DNA from 4 places in the Parerythrobacter jejuensis genome. Region 1 is predicted to be linked to each of the others. Evidence: predicted binding sites of a transcription regulator. Region 1 holds the regulator's gene; each other region holds the start of a gene.
What was found. The regulator LexA, encoded in region 1, represses DNA repair genes until DNA is damaged. The targets are predictions, from matches to a motif close to GTTCCNCNCTTGTTCT.

Region 1 (4,802 bases):
CCCGATCATGCTGCATTGCAGCAACGCCCTTGGCATTCACGCTGGCGCTTGTCCAGCGTGGCAGCTCTGCTTGATCGCGCGCTGGCCGATGCCGGCTTTGATCGTGCCCCCTGGATCGCCGTTTCACTCGCAGCAGGAATAGCGCTCTGGTTTGTCCTCGACACGCCATGGGAATGGGTCATCGCACTGATGATTGCGATGGGTGCTGGCTTCGCGGGATGGGTGATTGGCACCCGGGTGGCCCGGTTCCATCTCGGATCGGCGATTGTCGCAGTTGCAGCTGCGTTGGCTTTCGGACTGGTCTTGATCTGGGCGCGATCAACCATGATCGGGGCAGAGGCGTATCCTGCACCGCAAGTGAAAGTGTTCGCAGGCAAAATACTGGAGCGCGAGGAGCAACCGGCCCAGCAACGCATCAGGTTGATCCTGGCCGTACGTGACGCAGAGCAAGGCACGGCACGAAAGATCAGGGTCAACGTTCCCGGTGAGCAAGCATATGATGCATTGGGCGAGGGGGCGGTGATCCGCTTCCGGGCGCGGCTGATGCCACCCGCTCCGCCGATGGTGCCGGGTGCTTACAATTTTGCCCGGCGCGCATGGTTTGACGGGTATGCCGCGACTGGGTCAGTTCTTGGCCCGATTGACATTATAGAACCGGCTCCCGAAGCCACAGGGCTGGCCGCGATTCAGCGACTGCTGTCCGGCCATGTGCGGCAGAATCTCGGCGGATCGGCCGGCACAATCGCGGCGGCCTTCGCCAGCGGGGATCGCGGCGCCATCACCGAGGCGGATGAGGAGGCGATGCGGGATGCGGGCCTGACCCACCTTCTTTCCATCAGCGGCTTGCATGTTAGCGCGATCATCGCCGCAGCCTTCTTTGTGGCCCTGAAACTGCTCGCGCTGTGGCCGTGGCTGGCCTTGCGGATCCGATTGCCGGTTGCGGCAGCGGCAGTCGGTGCACTGGCGGGCATCGGCTATACACTCCTGACCGGTGCCGAGGTGCCGACGGTGCGGAGCTGCGCAGCGGCCGTCCTCGTGCTCATCGCGATTGCGTTGGGGAGGGACGCCTTGTCGCTTCGGATGGTATCGGTTGCGGCGGCATTTGTGATGTTCCTTTGGCCGGAATCGCTGATCGGGCCGAGTTTTCAGATGAGTTTTTCGGCCGTGATCGCGATTGTCGCTTTGCACAACGCAGAGCCGGTCAAGCGTTTCCTTGCGCCCCGTGAGGAAAGCTGGTTTGCCCATGTCGGGCGGCGCACAATCATGCTGCTCGTCACTGGCTTCGTGATCGAGATCGCGCTGATGCCGATTGTCCTGTTCCATTTTCACCGCGCGGGTGTTTACGGCGCGTTCGCCAATGTCATCGCAATCCCGCTGGTGACCTTCATATCCATGCCGCTGATCGCTGTGGCCTTGGCCCTTGATCTGGTTGGATTGGGCGGGCCGGTCTGGTGGTTGGTGGGGCAATCGCTCGATTTGCTCCTCGGCATTGCGCATTTCACTGCCAGCCAGCCTGGCGCGGTCAAATTGATGCCACAGATGGGCCTGGGCACTCTGGCTCTGTTCGTGATCGGAGGCTTGTGGCTGGCCCTGTGGCGCGGGCGATGGCGATTGCTCGGGTTGGTGCCATCGGCCGTAGCAACGGTCATGCTGTTGCTGACACCAGCGCCGGATGTGCTGATTTCAGGAGATGGCCGGCATGTCGGTATTGCGGGCGAGGGTGAGCGGTTGATCATGCTACGCGAAAGCCGGTCGGACTATGCGCGCGAGAATTTGCTCGAGCTCTCGGGCATGACGGGTGAAACCGTCACGCTCGCAGATTGGCCGGGTGCCAAGTGCAGTCGGGATTTCTGTGTCATCACTTTGCAACGTTCTGGCCGAGACTGGCATTTGCTGATCGCTCGCAGCCGCGACATTGTCGAAGAGCGCGCCTTGGCGGCAGCGTGCGATCGTGCGGATATCGTGGTGGCCGACCGGTATTTGCCGCGATCGTGCCAGCCGCAATGGCTCAAAGCAGATCGGCGCTTTCTCGATAAGTCGGGTGGATTGGCGCTCTTCCTGGAGGACGAGAGCTTCACATCAGTCGCCCAAGGGGAAGGTGAACATGGGTGGTGGCGCGGCAATGATCGCAGGGAGCGGCGCTGACCTTCGCCAACTCCGCTTCCCGCATGGTGATCAGTGATAACGACGGAGCAGGCCCGCCAATTTGCCTTGGACCTGAACCTGCGCAGGTTGGTAGACCTGAGCATCATAGGCCGCATTGGCCGGATCGAGACGCACCATCCCGCTGTCGCGATGGAGATATTTGAGTGTCGCTTCCTCGTTGTTGACCAGTGCCACGACAATCTCGCCATCACGCGCGCTGTCTGTGCGACGGATCAACGCGAAGTCACCATCGAAAATGCCAGCATCGACCATCGAGTCGCCAGACACTTCAAGCGCGTAATGTTCGCCCGGGCCCAATAGGGCCGCCGGAACAGGCAAAGACTGATGATCTTCCAGCGCCTCAATCGGGGCACCGGCGGCGATCCGGCCGTGCAACGGAATATCGATCACATCATTGGCCGGTTCCGGTTGCGCCTTGGGCGGTGCAGTTCGTGCCGAAACGAGATCATTGGCCGGCTTGGCCGCAGGCGTGGCGCCGACAACGTCTTCTGGCTGCTTCAACACTTCGAGAGCGCGAGCGCGATTGGGCAGGCGGCGGATGAAACCGCGTTCTTCCAATGCGGAAATCAGGCGATGGACGCCCGACTTGCTCTTAAGGTCGAGCGCTTCCTTCATTTCCTCGAAAGAAGGGGAAATTCCTGTCTCTTCCAGCCTGCGCTGGATAAACTGGATCAATTCGTGCTGCTTTGCGGTCAGCATGGACGATGGCTCCCTGATGGCCTGTTCCGGTCTCGTGCGCGTCGATGCGAACGAATGAAGAACAATTAGGCAACCAATTTCGCTAAGTCAAGCAATCGCGCCATTTCCGAGCCAATAGGCCGGAACATATGTTCCCGCTTTCGTCCCGTCGGCATGGGCTGCGCGGTCAATCAGCGCTTCTGCCCGTGAGAGGGCGAGCAAAGCGCTGCTGTCTTGTTCGACCAGTGGAACAAGCCCGTCCTGAGTCCATGCCGCGCGTAGGAACTCCCGTCGTACGCCGCCAGCCGGACAATCTTTGGCGAGCGGCAAGTCGATCGTGCGGGAAAGGCATGCGGAAGCGCCCGCGAGGCGGCGAATGGCGGGCAGCATGAAGAGATAACCGGTCACGAAGCTGGAGACCGGATTGCCTGGCAAGCCCAGGATCAATTGCTGGCCGCGCGTTGCCACCATCAGCGGCTTCCCCGGCTTCATCGCGACTTTCCAGAAATCCAGTTCGGCCCCGGCTTTCTCCAGGGCAGGTTTGGCCAAATCGTGATCGCCTACAGATGCGCCGCCGGTGATCACGATCAGGTCCGCATCGCGGTTCGCCTGCAATGCCTCGACAATGGTATCGAGATGATCGGGCAATGGCGCATTGCGTACGATGGTTGTGGGCTCCTGACCGGCCAGCGCAGAGAGCATGGCTGCATTGCTGGCGGGTATCTGGTGGGTCGCGCATTGGGTCGGGTCGGCAACGAGTTCGTCCCCGGTATCAAGGATTGTGACCTTCGGCCTGCCGGTGACTGATAGCGAGCCGCGCCCGGCAGACCGTGCCAACGCCAATTGGGCCGCACCGATCCGAACACCTCCTTCTAGCAGGCTGTCACCGTCGGAAAATTCGAAGGCCTTGCTCCGGATGTGTCGCCCTTCCGGCGGTATCTCTTCGGCCGCAACCTGTTTGCCATCGACCGTGGCGTTCTCCTGGATCAGGATCCGGTCGGCACCGGCAGGGAGGATGGCCCCGGTCGAGATGCGAACGGTTTGGCCCGTTACCAGCGCGCCATCAAATGCTTGCCCGCAGCGGCTTTCCCCGATCAATTCCCAAGGACCAACACCACAGATCGCATAGCCATCCATCGCGGACAAATCCGCCGGTGGTTGGGTGCGGGCCGCGGTTAGAGGCTGGGCGAGATAGTGCCCCAGCGCTTCGTCAACCGGCACATCCAGAGCCGCAACAGGCTCGAGCTTGGCGAGCATGCGTGCCAGCGCATCTTCCAACGATAGCGCCGGTTGGCTCATGGAGCGGTCCAAGTGCCCGACTTGCCGCCAGTTTTCTTGGTCAGTTTCACGCCGCCAATCACCATGCCTTTGTCGAGCGCCTTTGCCATGTCATAGATGGTCAGGAGCGCGACCGAAACAGCGGTCAGGGCCTCCATTTCGACCCCGGTCTTACCGGTCAGCGAGGCTGTGGCGGTAACGGCGATCCCGCTGTCATCAGGAACGCATTCGACCTGCACACTATCGAGCGCAAGCGGGTGGCATAGCGGGATCAGCTCGCCCGTTTTCTTTGCTGCCATGATCCCGGCGATCCGCGCGGCGGCCAGCACATCACCCTTTGGCACGGCCCCATCACGGATAGCCGCCAAGACCGTATCCGACATGGCGATATGCCCGCTCGCAACCGCTTCGCGTCGCGATTCGGCCTTGGCGCCGACATCGACCATGCGGGCATCGCCTTTGTCATCGAGATGGGTCAGCTTGCTCATTCAATCGGCCCCTTCGCTTGCGCAAATCCTACGCGATGGAACACATGGAACACTGTCCTGGGGCAAGAACCCCGCCCCGCAGAGCCGCCTTGCGAATTCGGTGTCCGAAGTCGTGCCTGCGTAAACCATCAGCGGCGCGATGCCATAAACCGGATGGGTAGGACAGCCCCCGCAGACCGATCGGCTCAGCCC
Region 2 (4,802 bases), 220 kb from region 1:
GGCGATATCGTCACCCATATGGAGGTAGCTGGCAGCGAGGTGACGCAGCGTCGGAAGCGCCTGCACCAGATACGCAAGCAGGTCCGGCAACGTAGCTGTCACTGTCTCTTGCAGCGCCGCCCCGTCCAGACCCACCACATTGCCCGTATGTTCGATGGTGAACATGGCGGACAGGTCACGCGGGGGGAGCAGGATCAATTGCACGCCCTCGCTATGCCCGGCCAACATGGAGAGCGAGATGTCGCACTGCCCCTTGTCCTGCCATTGGCCGTCCAGCTTCGCCATTCGGCCTGCGCTGATCAGGCGGCATAGACGGCCATAAGCTGCACGATCGCGAGGATAGGCGAGGAAGGCCAACCCCTCCACCGTCTCTATCCGCGTCCCGATCACCGGACGCAGCTTGAGCGTTGTCGCCTCGGTATGAATGCGCACCACCCCGGCCATGGTGTTGGCATCGGCAATCCCGATTGCATCATAGCCTGCCAGATGCGCTGCCAGAACCAAGTCCACCGCGTCGCTCGCCCCGCGCAGGAAGCTGAAACAACTGAGCAGCCCGAGCTCGACAAAGGGCGCGCGCGGTGGGGGCTCTATCGCATCGGGATCGATCTCGATCCGGCGCTTGTCTGGCGTGAGCGGTGCGTCGGGCATCTCACGCCTCCAACCCCGCCAATCGCTTCTTCACTGCAGCAAGATCGCGCGCGAACAAAGCCGCTTGCTCCTCATGCGCCGCGCCATCCAGCCTGAGCAGGTAAGCTGGATGCGCCGTGACCCATAATTCGCTGCCATCCTCCAGCGGGATCGGGGCACCGCGAACCTTGGCCATGCTCACCGTCTTGCCGAGTATCCCGCGCGCCGCACTTGCCCCCAGCGCCAGGACGATCTTCGGTTGCACCAGAGCGCGCTCGCTCTCGAGCCACCACCGGCAAGTGTCGATTTCCTTCGCTGTCGGGGACTGGTGCAGCCGCCGCTTGCCACGCTGCACAAATTTGAAGTGCTTTACGGCATTGGTGACATAGGCGCTGCGCCGCTCGATCCCTGCTTGCTCGATATAACGATCAAGCAGCTGCCCGGCAGGCCCGACAAAAGGTCGACCCGCCCGGTCTTCCTGATCACCCGGCTGCTCACCCACGATCATCAGGGCGGCCCCGGCAGGGCCCTCACCCATCACTGCCTGGTTATCGAGCCCACCAATCGGGCATTGGCGACACTGGTGGATCGCACGGTCAATCGCCTCCAGCGTTTCCGGCCGGTCCGAAGCAGCGCGCTCCCCGGCCGCGACCATCATCGCTTCACGCGACTGCGCCCCAGCAATAAGGTCTGGAATAAGAGAGGCTTCGGGCAAGTTCTTCCAATACTTCTTGGGCATTTCGGAAAGCATTGCGCCCACTTTCAGCCGTGCCGGGTTGAAGATGGAGGCGTAGTAAGTCTTCCACAGATCCTCCGCCGGATCGCCCTGCGGCGCATCGCCTTTTTGCGCCGGAGGACCTTCGCGCATTGTGCTGCCATCCCAATGCAGCGTGCCGCGCGGGGTCAGGATCGACCAGCGCATATTGGCGAAACGGCGTTTGAAAAAGCCGGCATTGGCGCGCAGGATATGATGGTCGGGCTCGAACCATGCGACATAATGCTCTTCGCCATCCTGCTCCTTCACCTGCCGGAAGCGGACAAAGGCATGCATCTTGTGGCTGTCACGCCGCACATTCTTGTCCAGCTCCTCCAGCTTGCGCACATCGGGATCGGTCTTGTCTTCCGTGATCCGCGGCTGCGTTTGCTGGCGCCAGACGAGACGATAGAGCAGCGCAAACCGCTCCGAATCGGAATGCAGGACAGCATTCCTTGCCAGACTCAGGAAGCGTTTGCTGGCCCGGATCGGCCGCGCATCCCTATCCGGCACCGGCAAGCGGGTATCGCCGCCTGCAAACAGATCGCCAGAACTGCCGGGCTCGGTCCACGCGACCCGGTCTGGCGGCACATCGCATTGCACCAGCATCCGCGCCCGCTCCCGCCAGAAAGCAAAATCGTCCGGACGCGGGATATGCACTGCGTAATAGGCGCCGAGGCGGACATTCTGCATCGTGGTCATGCCGCAAACAGCTCCAGTTGCTCCTGCTTGGGAGCCAGCAGGCGGCGCAGGTCCGCACGGTCCGTCAGCAGCGTCGGGCGCCAGTCACACGTCACAATGAAAGGGCGGATTTTGCCGAGAGACACCGTCAGCTTGGCGATATCATCAAGCCGCAACGTCCGGTGCCGTCGGGCAATCAGGATCCTGCTCACCGCCTTCACACCCAGCCCCGGCACGCGCAGCAATTGCTCCTTGCTCGCACGCTGCACATCAACCGGGAACTGTTCCCGGAATTTCAGGGCCCAGGCCAGCTTGGGATCGATGTCCAGCGGCAAGTTCCCGTCCGCTCCCGTCGCCTGCATGATCTCACCCGGTTGATAGCCATAAAACCGCATCAGCCAGTCGGACTGGTAAAGCCGGTGCTCACGAATCAGCGGCGGACGCTTCAAAGGCAGCACCGCGCTGGCATCAGGAATCGGGCTGAAAGCCGAATAGTAGACCCGTCGCAGGCGGAAATTGTCATACAGACGGCTTGCCTTGCCAACGATATCGGCATCGCTGGCAGCATCCGCGCCGACAATCATCTGGGTCGACTGGCCTGCCGGGGCAAAACGCGGCGCGTGTTTGAAGCGCTTCTTCGCATCCTTGGCCTCTACAATCGCCATCTTGGTGCCACCCATGGCCCCTTCGATCTGGCGCGCATCCTTGTCCGGCGCGAGCCGTGTGAGGCCCGCATCGGTTGGCAGCTCCACATTGATCGACAGACGGTCGGCGTAAAGGCCGGCCTGCCGGATTAATTCCGGATCAGCCTCGGGAATGGTCTTCAGGTGAATATAGCCGCGAAAATCATGCTCCTCGCGCAGGATCCGCGCTGTTTCCACCATCTGCTCCATCGTATGGTTGGAGCTCTTGATGATGCCGGAGGAGAGGAACAGTCCCTCGATGTAATTGCGTTTGTAGAAGCTCAGAGTCAGGTCCGCGACTTCCTGAGGCGTAAAGCGCGCGCGGCGGACATTGCTGCTCTTGCGGTTGATGCAATAATGGCAATCGAAAATGCAGTGATTGGTCAGCAGCACCTTCAGCAGGCTGATGCACCGGCCATCAGGCGCATAGGCGTGGCAGATTCCCATACCCTCGGTCGAGCCCATACCTTTCCCGCCCAGCGAATTCTTCTTCGCCGTGCCGGAGGAGGCGCAGGAAGCATCATACTTCGCCGCGTCGGCAAGGATCTCAAGCTTTTGCAGAATCGTCTGATGAGGCATATGTTCTGTATATGTTCCATCACACTTTTCATCTAGTGCAAACTCTGCAACTCATTGCGCCAGTCAGTACCGCCTCATGTGAACTATCTCGTACAGTTTACGGCCTTGGCAGGAACCAGATCGCTGGCAGACCGTAATAGCTGCACGGACCGGGCCCCTCTGGCGAATGCAAAAGCATTCGTGATGTCGGACGTATCGCAACAGGTGGCCCGCAATTTCAAACAGGGTTGCCACTATATTTCGCGAGGCGCGCCGCAGCATAGCTGAACGCGCCACGCAAGTTCAGGAGTTGGATATGAAAACCCTTGCTTTTCTGGCCGTCGCCTCGCTGGCTGCCACCCCCGCCTTAGCACAAAAAGACTGGAATTTCGGTGATGGCACCACGCCCGAGCGTTGGTCCACCGTCAACAGCGCTTATGCACTATGCGATGCAGGCCTGACCCAGTCGCCGATCGATCTTGGCAATGCCAATGCCATCGGCAATGTCAAAGTTTCCACCAATTACGGCCAGACCACCGGTGCTATCGCCCTTGGCGATGAGAAGGTGCAGGTCGATTTCCAGCCCGGCATGGGTATGACCTCGGGCGATAAGGCATTCGGCCTGGTCCAGGTTCATTTCCACACCCCGGCCGAGCATGCGATCAACGGTGAACGTCACCCGCTAGTCGGCCACTTCGTCCATGCTACCGAAGGTGGTGAACTGGGCGTGCTGGGTATCATGTTCGAAGAAGGCGAAGCCAATGGCGCACTGCAAAGCGTGATTGACGCTGCCGGTTCAGGCAATGGCACCGCTGTTTCCTTCGACGTGAACGACATGCTGCCTGATGACGTATCGGTGTTCCGTTACATGGGCTCGCTTACGACACCGCCCTGCAGCGAAGGCGTTAATTGGCATGTGTCCAAGTCCACGATGACTGCCAGTGCAGAGCAGATTGCAGCCTTGTACGAGCTCTTGGGTGACAGCGCCCGCACGGTGCAGCCGCTTGGTGGCCGCTTGCTGGTTGCGCCGGAGTAAGGCCTCCAAAAATCTAGCACTGAGGAGGCGCGTCTCGCAGAGGCGCGCCTTTTCTGTTTCCAACAACTGGATATTCAGGCGCATAGCCCCTGCAAGTACCAGTCCGGCAAGCCACCTCGACCATCACCGATCAGGCCGTGGCGATAGATCCAGTAACGGCGGCCCCGATCATCTTCGATACGATAATAATCGCGCAACCGCACGGTGGAGCGTTCACGCCACCATTCCGGCGCGATCCGCTCCGGCCCCTCTACCCGCACCACTTCGTGCACTTCGCCCCGCCACCGGAAACGGCGGGGATATCCGTCAGGCGTCGCATAAAGGACCGCGATCGGTTCGGCCCGGTCGAGCAGTTTGAGCGGGCGGGCATGGAAACGCAGCTCTTCCTGTGCCGCAGGCGGAGGCTCCAACGGAGGTTGCCAGCGTTGTGCACGCTCCGGAATGTGGCTGCCAAACGGAATTG
Region 3 (4,802 bases), 1.6 Mb from region 1:
AAACATTGTTACTCCGATAGAAGCATGATTGTGGCGACTCGGCGCGGGGTGCATCTGTGCCCTTGGACGCGGTGCTCACCCCCGGTCGCCGCGTCCGATCGACCATTAGCCCAAGCGCGAGGAGTTAGGGACTGCGCCTGGAACAAGGGTAACGCCCGGCTGGTCACTCATGGCCGATCATCCAACGACAGCAGAGGATGATCTGATGACAAAATTGTTTCGTAACCCCGTCGCACTGGCGCTTGGCGCCGCCCTTATCACTCCGGTTCTTGTGACCCCGGCGATGGCCGGCTCCGGCCAGCAAGAAATTGTGGTCTCGCCCAGCAGCGCGATGGAAGAATGGCGTGCTGATGTGAGCCGCGATCTTGGTCGCAATCTGGTCCTCGCTGAGCGCTGGGCCAAGCACAATCCCGATAGCGGCATTGTGCAAGTGCGCTTCCAGCTCGATGCCAAGGGCCGCCCGGCCAATATGCAGACCTATCGCAGCTCCGGCTCGGTCAGCACTGATCGCGCCGCTCGGTGGGCGGTTCGGCGGCTGAGTGATCTCGACCAAGGTCCGGCGCAGGCTTCGGCTGGGCAGGTGTTTCAGGCCAATATCATCTTTGCCGATAGCGCCGCGCAGAAGGCACATTATGCAGAGAAGCTGGCCTATATCGAGCGCCGCCGTCTCGCCAGCGCCGCCGCCGAACGCGGAGTGATCGCGCTCGGTTCCTGACCTCATTCCAACAGGCACCATGGTTGGTGGTGCCTATCCCCGGGCATCGCCGCCAGTCACCTCCAAGTGACCGGCGGCGATGTTGCGTCTGATATCCGTCATTTTGTCAACTTGCCCGGCATGGCCAGTTCGGCCATGTGATCCGGGCAACCGGCCCGAAGCTGCCGGAACACAGAATGAAACGGGAAAGGACTGCACGGCATGCCCGAAACAACGGCCAATGGAATCTCCATTCATTACGAGGATCACGGCGACAAGAATGCGCCGCCAATGCTGCTGATCATGGGGTTCGGTGCGCAGCTGACCCTGTGGCCGGATGAACTGGTGGACGAGCTGGTCGGCCACGGCTTTCGCGTCATCCGGTATGACAATCGCGACATCGGCCTCAGCCACAAGTTTGACGGGGTCAAGGCGCCCGGACTGATCAAGATGACCCTGCTCGGGAAGCTCGGGATCACGCCCAAGGTGCCCTACACGCTGTCCGACATGGCCGATGACGGGGCCGGGCTGCTGGAGGCGCTGGAGATTCCGCGGGCGCATATCGTCGGTGGCAGCATGGGCGGGATGATTGCCCAGCATGTCGCGGCCAAACATGCCGACAAGACAATGTCGCTGACCTCGATTTTCTCGACCACCGGCCACCCCAAACTGCCAGCTGCCAAGCCAGAAGCGCTCAAGGCGCTGGTGACCCGGCCCAAGAGCATAGATGAGGAAGCGCTGGTCGAACACGGCATGTTCCTGTCGCGCACGATCGGGAGCCCGGGCTATCCGGCGGATGCGGATCGTTTGCGCGAACGGGTTACGGCGAGCGTGCGCCGCAGCGTCTATCCGGAGGGGCCGACCCGGCACTTGTCCGCGATTGTGGCTGACGGCGACCGGCGCGAGATGATCAAGAACATTACCGCGCCAACGCTCGTCCTGCATGGAGAGGCGGATCCGCTGGTCCCGGTCGAGGGTGGCCATGACACGGCCGCCCATATTCCCGGCGCGAAGATCAAGACCTTCCCCGGTTGGGGCCATGACCTGCCCGAGGAACTGATCAAGCCGATCGCAGCGGAGATGGCCGAGCACGCCAAGGCAGCGCAGGGCTAGGGACGGGCTTTCTATTCGGTTTCTTGCGGGGCGGCTGCGGGCTTGGCGAGCGCGCGCCGCCGTGCTTCCACCTTTCCGTGGACATAGCCCCACCACACGGCGTTGAAGGCCACCGATGACCAGAAGAATGTCGGCCGCACCCAGCCGGGCAGATCTGGCAAAGGGATGAAGCGGGCATAGATCGCGATTCCCGCCCAGAACCAGATTGCGGCTGCGATCACGATCATGCGTTCGTGCTTCAATCCGATCGTGATTGCGCGTTCCAGCATGGTGTCTTCCTTGCAGTTCAAACGGTTGGTTTGGATTCGAAAATTGCGTCGCTCGATTCGAATGATTCAAAAGGCCCGCAGAGGAATTTTGCCCGACAAAATTTTTTCACGGATTCATTTTTGGGCTTGCACAAGCCAGCAGTCCAGCTTTCTCCACGCGTCGCGGCGTTGCAACAGGCTAACACACCGAGTCCCGGAACGCGGTTTTGCCATTTATTCCTTGTTTACCCTCTTGCGCGCGAGTCCAGTCTGATTCAGTATCTAGTGGTTCGCATCGGTCGCGGACCCCAAAACCTAGTGAGATCGGCCCGCCAGCGCGGATTCCCGCGTAAGGGGAGGAGTCGGTCAGCTCGCAGGCCTCGGGGGACAAGATTGTGGGTGAACGGGGGACAGTCAGGGGACAGCAAAACCCATCACGACTGACACCATGTCATAGGCCGGGAGCTCGGAAGAAGGCTCTCGACGCGGCAGAACGAATGTGGAACAAAGGGCGGCCCGCGAGTCGCCCTTAAGAATGAAAGAGCGGGGCGAGAGAATGGATTTCAAGGCAGGGGACGACACGGCCATGGGCGCAGATGTGGTAGATACCGCGGAGACCGTCGCCGACGCGCCCGAATCGAAAGCGAAGAAGGACAAGGCTGTCAGCATGGACAAGCAGGACGCAGGATCCGAAGAGCTGGTCGCGACCGCAGCTGCAGGCGCCATGGCGGAAGCCGTGAAGACCGCCGCAACGCCGCAGGAAGACAGCAAGAAGGTCAACGACCGCCGCTTCGAAATCACCATTGATGAATCGCGCGATGCCAATCTGACCGAATTCGGCAAGGAAACGCTGATCGATCGCTACCTGCTTCCGGGCGAGAAATTTCAAGACCTGTTCGCGCGCGTGGCCGATGCCTATGCCGACGATCAGGAACACGCCCAGCGCCTGTATGATTACATTTCCCGGCTGTGGTTCATGCCGGCCACGCCGGTCCTTTCCAACGGGGGCACCAGCCGGGGCCTGCCGATCAGCTGCTATCTCAATTCGGTTTCGGACAGCCTCAACGGGATTGTCGATACCTGGAACGAGAATGTCTGGCTGGCGTCCAAGGGCGGCGGCATCGGCACCTATTGGGGTCAGGTGCGCGGCATTGGCGAGCCGGTCGGCCTGAACGGCAAGACCAGCGGCATCATTCCCTTCGTGCGCGTGATGGACAGTTTGACGCTGGCGATTTCACAAGGCTCGCTGCGGCGCGGCTCGGCGGCCTGCTATATCGATGTGCACCATCCGGAGATCGAAGAATTCCTCGAAATCCGCAAGCCATCGGGCGATTTCAACCGCAAGGCTCTGAACCTGCACCACGGCGTGCTGCTGACCGATGAATTTATGGAAGCTGTTCGCGCAGGCGAAGAGTTCAATCTCATCTCGCCGAAAACAGGCGAAGTGCGCAGCACGGTCGATGCCCGTAGCCTGTTCCAGAAGCTGGTCGAAACGCGCCTTGCCACGGGTGAGCCCTATATCGTGTTCTCCGACACTGTGAATCGCATGATGCCCAAGCATCACCGCGATCTGGGCCTGAAGGTCTCGACCTCCAACCTGTGTTCGGAAATCACCCTGCCAACCGGTGTCGACCATCTCGGCAATGACCGCACGGCAGTCTGCTGCCTGTCGTCGCTCAACCTTGAAAAATGGGACGAGTGGAAAGACGAGAAAGGCTTTGTCGAAGACGTCCTGCGCTTCCTCGATAATGTCCTGCAGGATTATATCGACCGCGCGCCGGACGATATGGCGCGTGCCAAATATTCCGCCAGCCGCGAACGCAGTGTCGGCATGGGCGTGATGGGCTTCCACTCCTTCCTCCAGAGCAAGAACCTGCCGCTGGAAGGGCCGATGGCCAAGGCGTGGAACGAGAAGATGTTCAAGTACATCCATTCCAAGGCGAACGAAGCCAGCATGGTTCTCGCCAAGGAACGCGGCCCCTGCCCGGATGCCGAAGAAATGGGCGCGATGGAGCGCTTCAGCTGCAAGATGGCCATCGCGCCGACCGCGTCGATTTCAATCATCTGTGGCGGTACCAGTGCCTGCATCGAGCCGATCCCGGCCAATATCTACACGCACAAGACGCTGTCGGGCAGCTTCATCGTGAAGAACCCGTATCTGGAAAAGATCCTGCGCAAGAAGAGCAAGGATTCCACCAATGTGTGGAATTCCATCCTCGAGCGTGGCGGTTCGGTCCAGCATCTCGATTTCCTGACCACGGAAGAGAAGGCGACCTTCAAGACCAGCTTTGAAATCGACCAGCGCTACCTGCTCGAATTCGCTGCTGATCGTGCGCCCTATATCGACCAGGCCCAGTCGCTGAACCTGTTCATCCCGGCTGACGTCGACAAGTGGGACCTGATGATGCTGCACTTCCAGGCGTGGGAGAAGGGCATCAAGTCGCTCTATTACCTGCGTTCGAAGAGCGTCCAGCGCGCAGGCTTCGCCGGCGGTGTCGAAGCCGACAACACCAGCGATGCGCCCGAGATCGAACTCAAGGCGGAGCTGGGCGAACAGCAGACCGACTATGAGGAATGTCTCAGCTGCCAGTGAGGATTGTCCGTGGTGTTTGTTGAGCCTGTCCGATTCAAGGACGAGCTCGACGCATTGAGGGACGCGCTGGCAGCGGCAGACCTGCCAGTCGACGATATCGATCAAGCCGGGCGCCAGTTTCTGTTACTGCGAGACGGGGCAGAACGGCTTGGCT
Region 4 (4,802 bases), 220 kb from region 1:
CGCAGGCGCACAGTCTCGATCCCGAAGCCGGCATCGACATCATCAAGCTTCTCGGCAAACAGGCGGCACATATGCTCCGCCGCGCGTGTCGCTGCAGACAGTTCAAGCCGCCGGACTGTCACCTCGCCATCGACCCGCCACAATCCCAGCTCCAGCCTGCGCGCGCCTTCGCCCTTCCCCTCCAATTCCCGCGCCAGATCGGCGGCAAGATCGCGGAGCACCTGGTCCAGCAGGTCCCGATGCCGGATGGGTTCGGCCAGACGGCGCTGCACCAGTGGCATTTCGTGCGGGACCACGGGCAATAGCGGCTCGGGAATTTTGCCCAGCAACTGGTCCATCCGCACAAGTGGATTGGCTGCGGGTGACCGACGGTTGCGGAAACGCCGCATGATTGCATCGCGGCCGCCTCCCTCATGCTCGACCTTGCCCAGTTCACCGAGTGTCTTGAGGCCGAGCCGTCGCAGGATGGTGATCACATCCTCGTCAAGCCGCAGAGCAGCGACCGGCAATTCGGACAGGCGCGCCTCCATATCGTCATCGCTCGACAGGATGCTGCATGGCGGGCCGAAATGGGACAGCGCCCAGGCGGCACCGGCAGTGGGCGCAATGGCAAAACACGCCGTGACACCGCGTTTGGCAAACATGGCCTGGGCATCGGATAGCAACCTGGCTTCGCCGCCAAACAGATGCGCAACCGCCGTCACATCGACGAGTACCCCGTCAGGCGGATCGAGCGCAGACCACGGCCCCCATCGCTGGGCCCACTCTGCCAGCTTCTCCAGCGCATCGATATCTCCCGCCGCATCACTGGGGGCGACTTTAAGTTCAGGGCACAATGTCCGCGCATCGGCCAGCATCATGCCTTTGCGAGCGCCGGCTGCGGCACCTGCATCATTGGCCGCATCGATCCGTGGGCCATGGGCAGTCTCGGTGATCAGCGCCAGCGGGTCGGCATCCACCCCTTCCCCGCGCAGCGCGCCTTCAGCAAGCCGCCAGCGATCGATCGCGAGACGCGCGCACCAGATGGAAAGGATTCGCCGTGGCGGCGTTTGGCCTTTCCCTGTGGGCCGCAGGTCTGGCGACAAGTCCTGTGCCGTCATCATGCATTGTCCATTTGCCGGGAGCGTGGCTGCGAGCCCGGAACAGTTCGGCCTGCCAGCCAGGTACACCGGGGGCTTGCCCATTCCAGTCCGGCTTCGCGGACACGGCGCTATGGGCTTCCCACCGCAACCGTGCCGAGGAAAGGTCACGCCCGGCATCGTGCCGCACCAGCCACAAGGGCACGCCATGCTTTTCTGCGGTAAGGCTAAGGCGCCGCGAAGCAGTGAAATCGAGCGGTTTGGGATTGCCCGCGAGTTCCCCGATCACGCAGGCAAGATCGCGGCAACGCAACCCCTCCTCCAACGCGAACAGGGCATCTTTAGGCTTGTTGGCCATCACATGGATCACCCGATGGCGGATTTCTTCAGGCAAGCCCGGGCGATAAGGTCTGCCGTTGAGCCTGACCGCAGCGCGATCCTGAACCCACAGGATTGCGCGACGGTCCTCCGCCTCGGCGCTTGCGCCAGCCCTCCGGGACCGTAGTTCATCCAACGCCAGCGCAAGCGCCAGCCCCGCCCCGCTTGCTTCGCGTCCATTGGCAAAAACCTCGCTATGGCGTGCGAAGTGCCCTTGCTGTGCAAGGCCCGGGCGCCAGCGACTGCTTCGCGCAGCCGAAAGCGCGGCGATATCGGCGCTTCCCAAAGTCGGGAGCGCGGGTGAGAGATTTTGCTTTGCCATAGTCAGTAGAATCGCATGTTCTATTTATGTTCCATATTCGATTGGGACGCAATGCTCCTGTCTCTCGGAACAAATTTCCTTCTCGACCCGTTGGTTAGGCGAAGAAGGAGACCCCCAATATGAATTACAACCAAGGCAACGCCGACGAACTTAAAGCCAAATTCTGGCACGCACTCGCCGATTCGCCCTTCGTGTTCCTCGAACGCACGGATGCACGCGACGATGCCGTCGTCATGACGGCGCAGCTGGACAAGGACGCCGACAGCGCAATCTGGTTCTTCACGACCAAGGATCATGACCTCGCCCAAATGGGCCCCGCCGTTGCGACCTTTGCCGGAAAGGATCACAGCATTTTTGCCCGGATCGAAGGTACACTGGCCCGCGAAAACAGCCGTGAGCGGCTGGAGAAGCAGTGGAGCAAAGTGGTCGAAGCCTGGTTCCCTGGCGGGAAAGATGATCCCAATCTGATCATGCTGCGAATGGATTTGGGCAATGCCGAAATCTGGAACAGCGATCTGGGCATCATGGCTACGGCAAAGATGCTGATGGGCAAAGATGTACGCGACGAAGCCCGCGAAGAACACGTCGAAACCGCACTCTAAACCAAGCCAAACACGCGCCGAAATAGAAAGGGCCGCCTTCATGGGCGGCCCTTTTGCTATCGGATAGGCTGATCTACTCGCCCAGGATCGAGGGGAAGATCCCCACGATCAGGATCACAGTGAGTGCAGCCGGACACAGCCAGCGGACAAGAAACAGCCAGAATCTCTCCAGCGGACCACTCAAGCCATTCTCGGAATCAATCAAACGCCGCTCTGCTATCCAGCCCACGAACACCGCCGTAAGGATCGCGCCGACTGGCATCAGGATTTTGCTGGTCACAGTGTCCAGCACATCGAACATGCCCTGCCCTTCAAACAAAGGCAGGAAGCCCAGAGGCTGGAAGTCTGACATGGTGTTAAACGAAAGCGCCGCCAGGACCCCGAGCAGCGCTGCTGCCACTGTCACGATAAGCGTTGCGACCGGACGTCCAAGATTGGCCTTCTCCTTCAACCACGCTGTCGGCGCTTCCATCAGTGAGACCGAGCTGGTCAGCGCCGCGAAGAACACCATCACGAAGAACAGCAGCCCGACCAGCGAACCAAACGGCATATTCTGGAAGCCGATCGGCAAGGACTGGAACATCAGGCCAGGGCCTGCATTCGGCTCCAGCCCGGCGGCAAATACAATCGGGAAAATCGCCAGACCCGCAATCAGGGCAACGGCGGTATCCGCCCCGGCAATGATCCCTGACGTGCCCGCCAGGTTCACATCACGGCCGACATAGGCACCGTAAGTCATCATGCCCGCAACGCCGAGCGACAGGGAGAAAAACGCCTGCCCTACCGCCGCCAGCATGACAGGCCCGGTCAGCTTTGAAGCATCGAAGGTAAACAAATACGCCACCGCTTCGCTGAAAGCCCCGGTGAAGGCACCATAAATCGTGATTGCCAGGAACAGGAAGAAAAACGCTGGCATCAGCCAGGTTGCCACCCATTCGATCCCGCTCGAGACGCCGCGCGAAACGAAATAGAACGTGATGGCGATGAACAGGGCGTGCAGCCCCACCATCAGGCCTGCATTGCCAAACAAGCCCGGCAACAATGCTTCCACATCTTCGGCCGGACGACCTTCGAACGCACCTCCGGTCAGCCCCGTGGCCACCAGATCGCTGGCAAAAACGCCGACATAATACAGCACCCAGCCACCGACGACGCAGTAGAAACTCAGCACAATGAATGCACCGGTCACTCCGAAAGAGGCCAAAGTGTCCCAATGTGACGACTTGCCCGATTCCGCCGCGATCTTGCGCACGCTCTCAGGCGCGGATGCTTGCCCGTGGCGACCGATCAAAGTCTCCGAAAGCAGGATCGGAAGGCCGATCAGGACGACACAAAAAATGTAGAACAGCACAAACGCGCCGCCGCCATTGGCCCCTGCCTCTGCAGGGAAGCGCCACATATTGCCGAGCCCAACGGCAGAGCCGACCGCAGCAAGAATGAAGGCCGAACGCGAGGACCAGCCTTCGCGCGGCGTAACGCCATCAGAACCCGTAGTGGCAACCATATCAGAAAAAGCCCTCTCACCGCGCGGCCCCCCGCGCCAAACAGGCGGCCCTTCTGCATGGAAAATCCGCCCCCGCCAAGGGGCAAGCTTTGCCTTTGCCCGCTCACACCGCTAATCGGTGGCTCATGTCTACGACCTTCCAGCTCGATACGAGCACAAGCCGTGCAAATCCGACGCCTGCCCCGATGAAGCGGCTGACGGTGCCCAGGATCCGGGCGCGGAAGAAAGACGGCGAGACCGAGACGCCGCTGGTCATGCTCACAGCCTACACCGCGCGGCAGGCGCAATTGCTCGATTCCCATTGCGATTTGCTGCTGGTCGGGGATTCGCTGGGGCAGGTGATCTATGGATTGCCATCGACGATTCCGGTCACCTTGCGCATGATGGCCGATCACGCCGCAGCTGTCGTGAGAGGCAGCTATCACGCCGTCGTTGTCGTCGACATGCCGTTCGGCAGCTATGAAGAATCGCCCCAAAAAGCCTTCGAGAGCGCGTCCTTCCTACTCAAGGAAAGTGGTGCAGCGGCAGTAAAGCTCGAAGGGGGTGAGGCGATGGCCGAAACCGTCGCCTTCCTGAGCCAGCGCGGTATTCCTGTCATGGGTCATGTTGGCCTTACGCCGCAAGCGGTGAATGTCCTGGGCGGCTATGCTGCCCGTGGCAGGAGCGATGCGGAGGCCGACAAGATCGTTGGCGATGCGAAGGCCCTTGACGAAGCGGGTGCCTTCTCCATCGTTATCGAAGGGGTCGTTGAGCCCATAGCAATCGCGGCAACGCAGGCAGTGGCGGCGCCCACGATAGGGATTGGCGCATCAGCCCAATGTGACGGACAGGTGCTGGTGACCGAGGATATGCTCGGCATGTTCGAGCGGGTGCCGCGCTTTGTGAAGAAGTACGGCAATATCGCCGAGACTATCGAA

Region 2: a site for LexA is predicted at 3,327-3,342, ahead of ABD653_RS01860 (putative DNA modification/repair radical SAM protein). Genes of this name have one in related genera too.
Region 3: a site for LexA is predicted at 2,546-2,561, ahead of ABD653_RS10785 (ribonucleoside-diphosphate reductase subunit alpha). Genes of this name have one in related genera too.
Region 4: a site for LexA is predicted at 1,797-1,812, ahead of ABD653_RS01845 (ImuA family protein). Genes of this name have one in related genera too.

Annotation. Positions count from the first base shown of each region.
Region 1 covers NZ_BAAAZF010000001.1:605,901-610,702, reverse strand. The annotation lists gene ABD653_RS02935 (ComEC/Rec2 family competence protein) at 1-2,145, shown strand, start outside; gene lexA (transcriptional repressor LexA) at 2,176-2,865, opposite strand; gene ABD653_RS02925 (molybdopterin molybdotransferase MoeA) at 2,953-4,143, opposite strand; gene moaC (cyclic pyranopterin monophosphate synthase MoaC) at 4,140-4,610, opposite strand; gene trpC (indole-3-glycerol phosphate synthase TrpC) at 4,796-4,802, opposite strand, start outside.
Region 2 covers NZ_BAAAZF010000001.1:389,604-394,405, reverse strand. The annotation lists gene ABD653_RS01870 (error-prone DNA polymerase) at 1-648, opposite strand, end outside; gene ABD653_RS01865 (UdgX family uracil-DNA binding protein) at 650-2,083, opposite strand; gene ABD653_RS01860 (putative DNA modification/repair radical SAM protein) at 2,080-3,324, opposite strand; gene ABD653_RS01855 (carbonic anhydrase) at 3,620-4,339, shown strand; gene ABD653_RS01850 (DUF6504 family protein) at 4,414-4,802, opposite strand, start outside.
Region 3 covers NZ_BAAAZF010000001.1:2,184,208-2,189,009, forward strand. The annotation lists gene ABD653_RS10770 (energy transducer TonB family protein) at 206-715, shown strand; gene ABD653_RS10775 (alpha/beta fold hydrolase) at 917-1,807, shown strand; gene ABD653_RS10780 (hypothetical protein) at 1,819-2,076, opposite strand; gene ABD653_RS10785 (ribonucleoside-diphosphate reductase subunit alpha) at 2,612-4,648, shown strand; gene arsN2 (arsenic resistance N-acetyltransferase ArsN2) at 4,661-4,802, shown strand, end outside.
Region 4 covers NZ_BAAAZF010000001.1:384,671-389,472, reverse strand. The annotation lists gene ABD653_RS01850 (DUF6504 family protein) at 1-1,100, opposite strand, end outside; gene ABD653_RS01845 (ImuA family protein) at 982-1,779, opposite strand; gene ABD653_RS01840 (pyridoxamine 5'-phosphate oxidase family protein) at 1,899-2,381, shown strand; gene ABD653_RS01835 (sodium-dependent transporter) at 2,455-3,885, opposite strand; gene panB (3-methyl-2-oxobutanoate hydroxymethyltransferase) at 4,011-4,802, shown strand, end outside.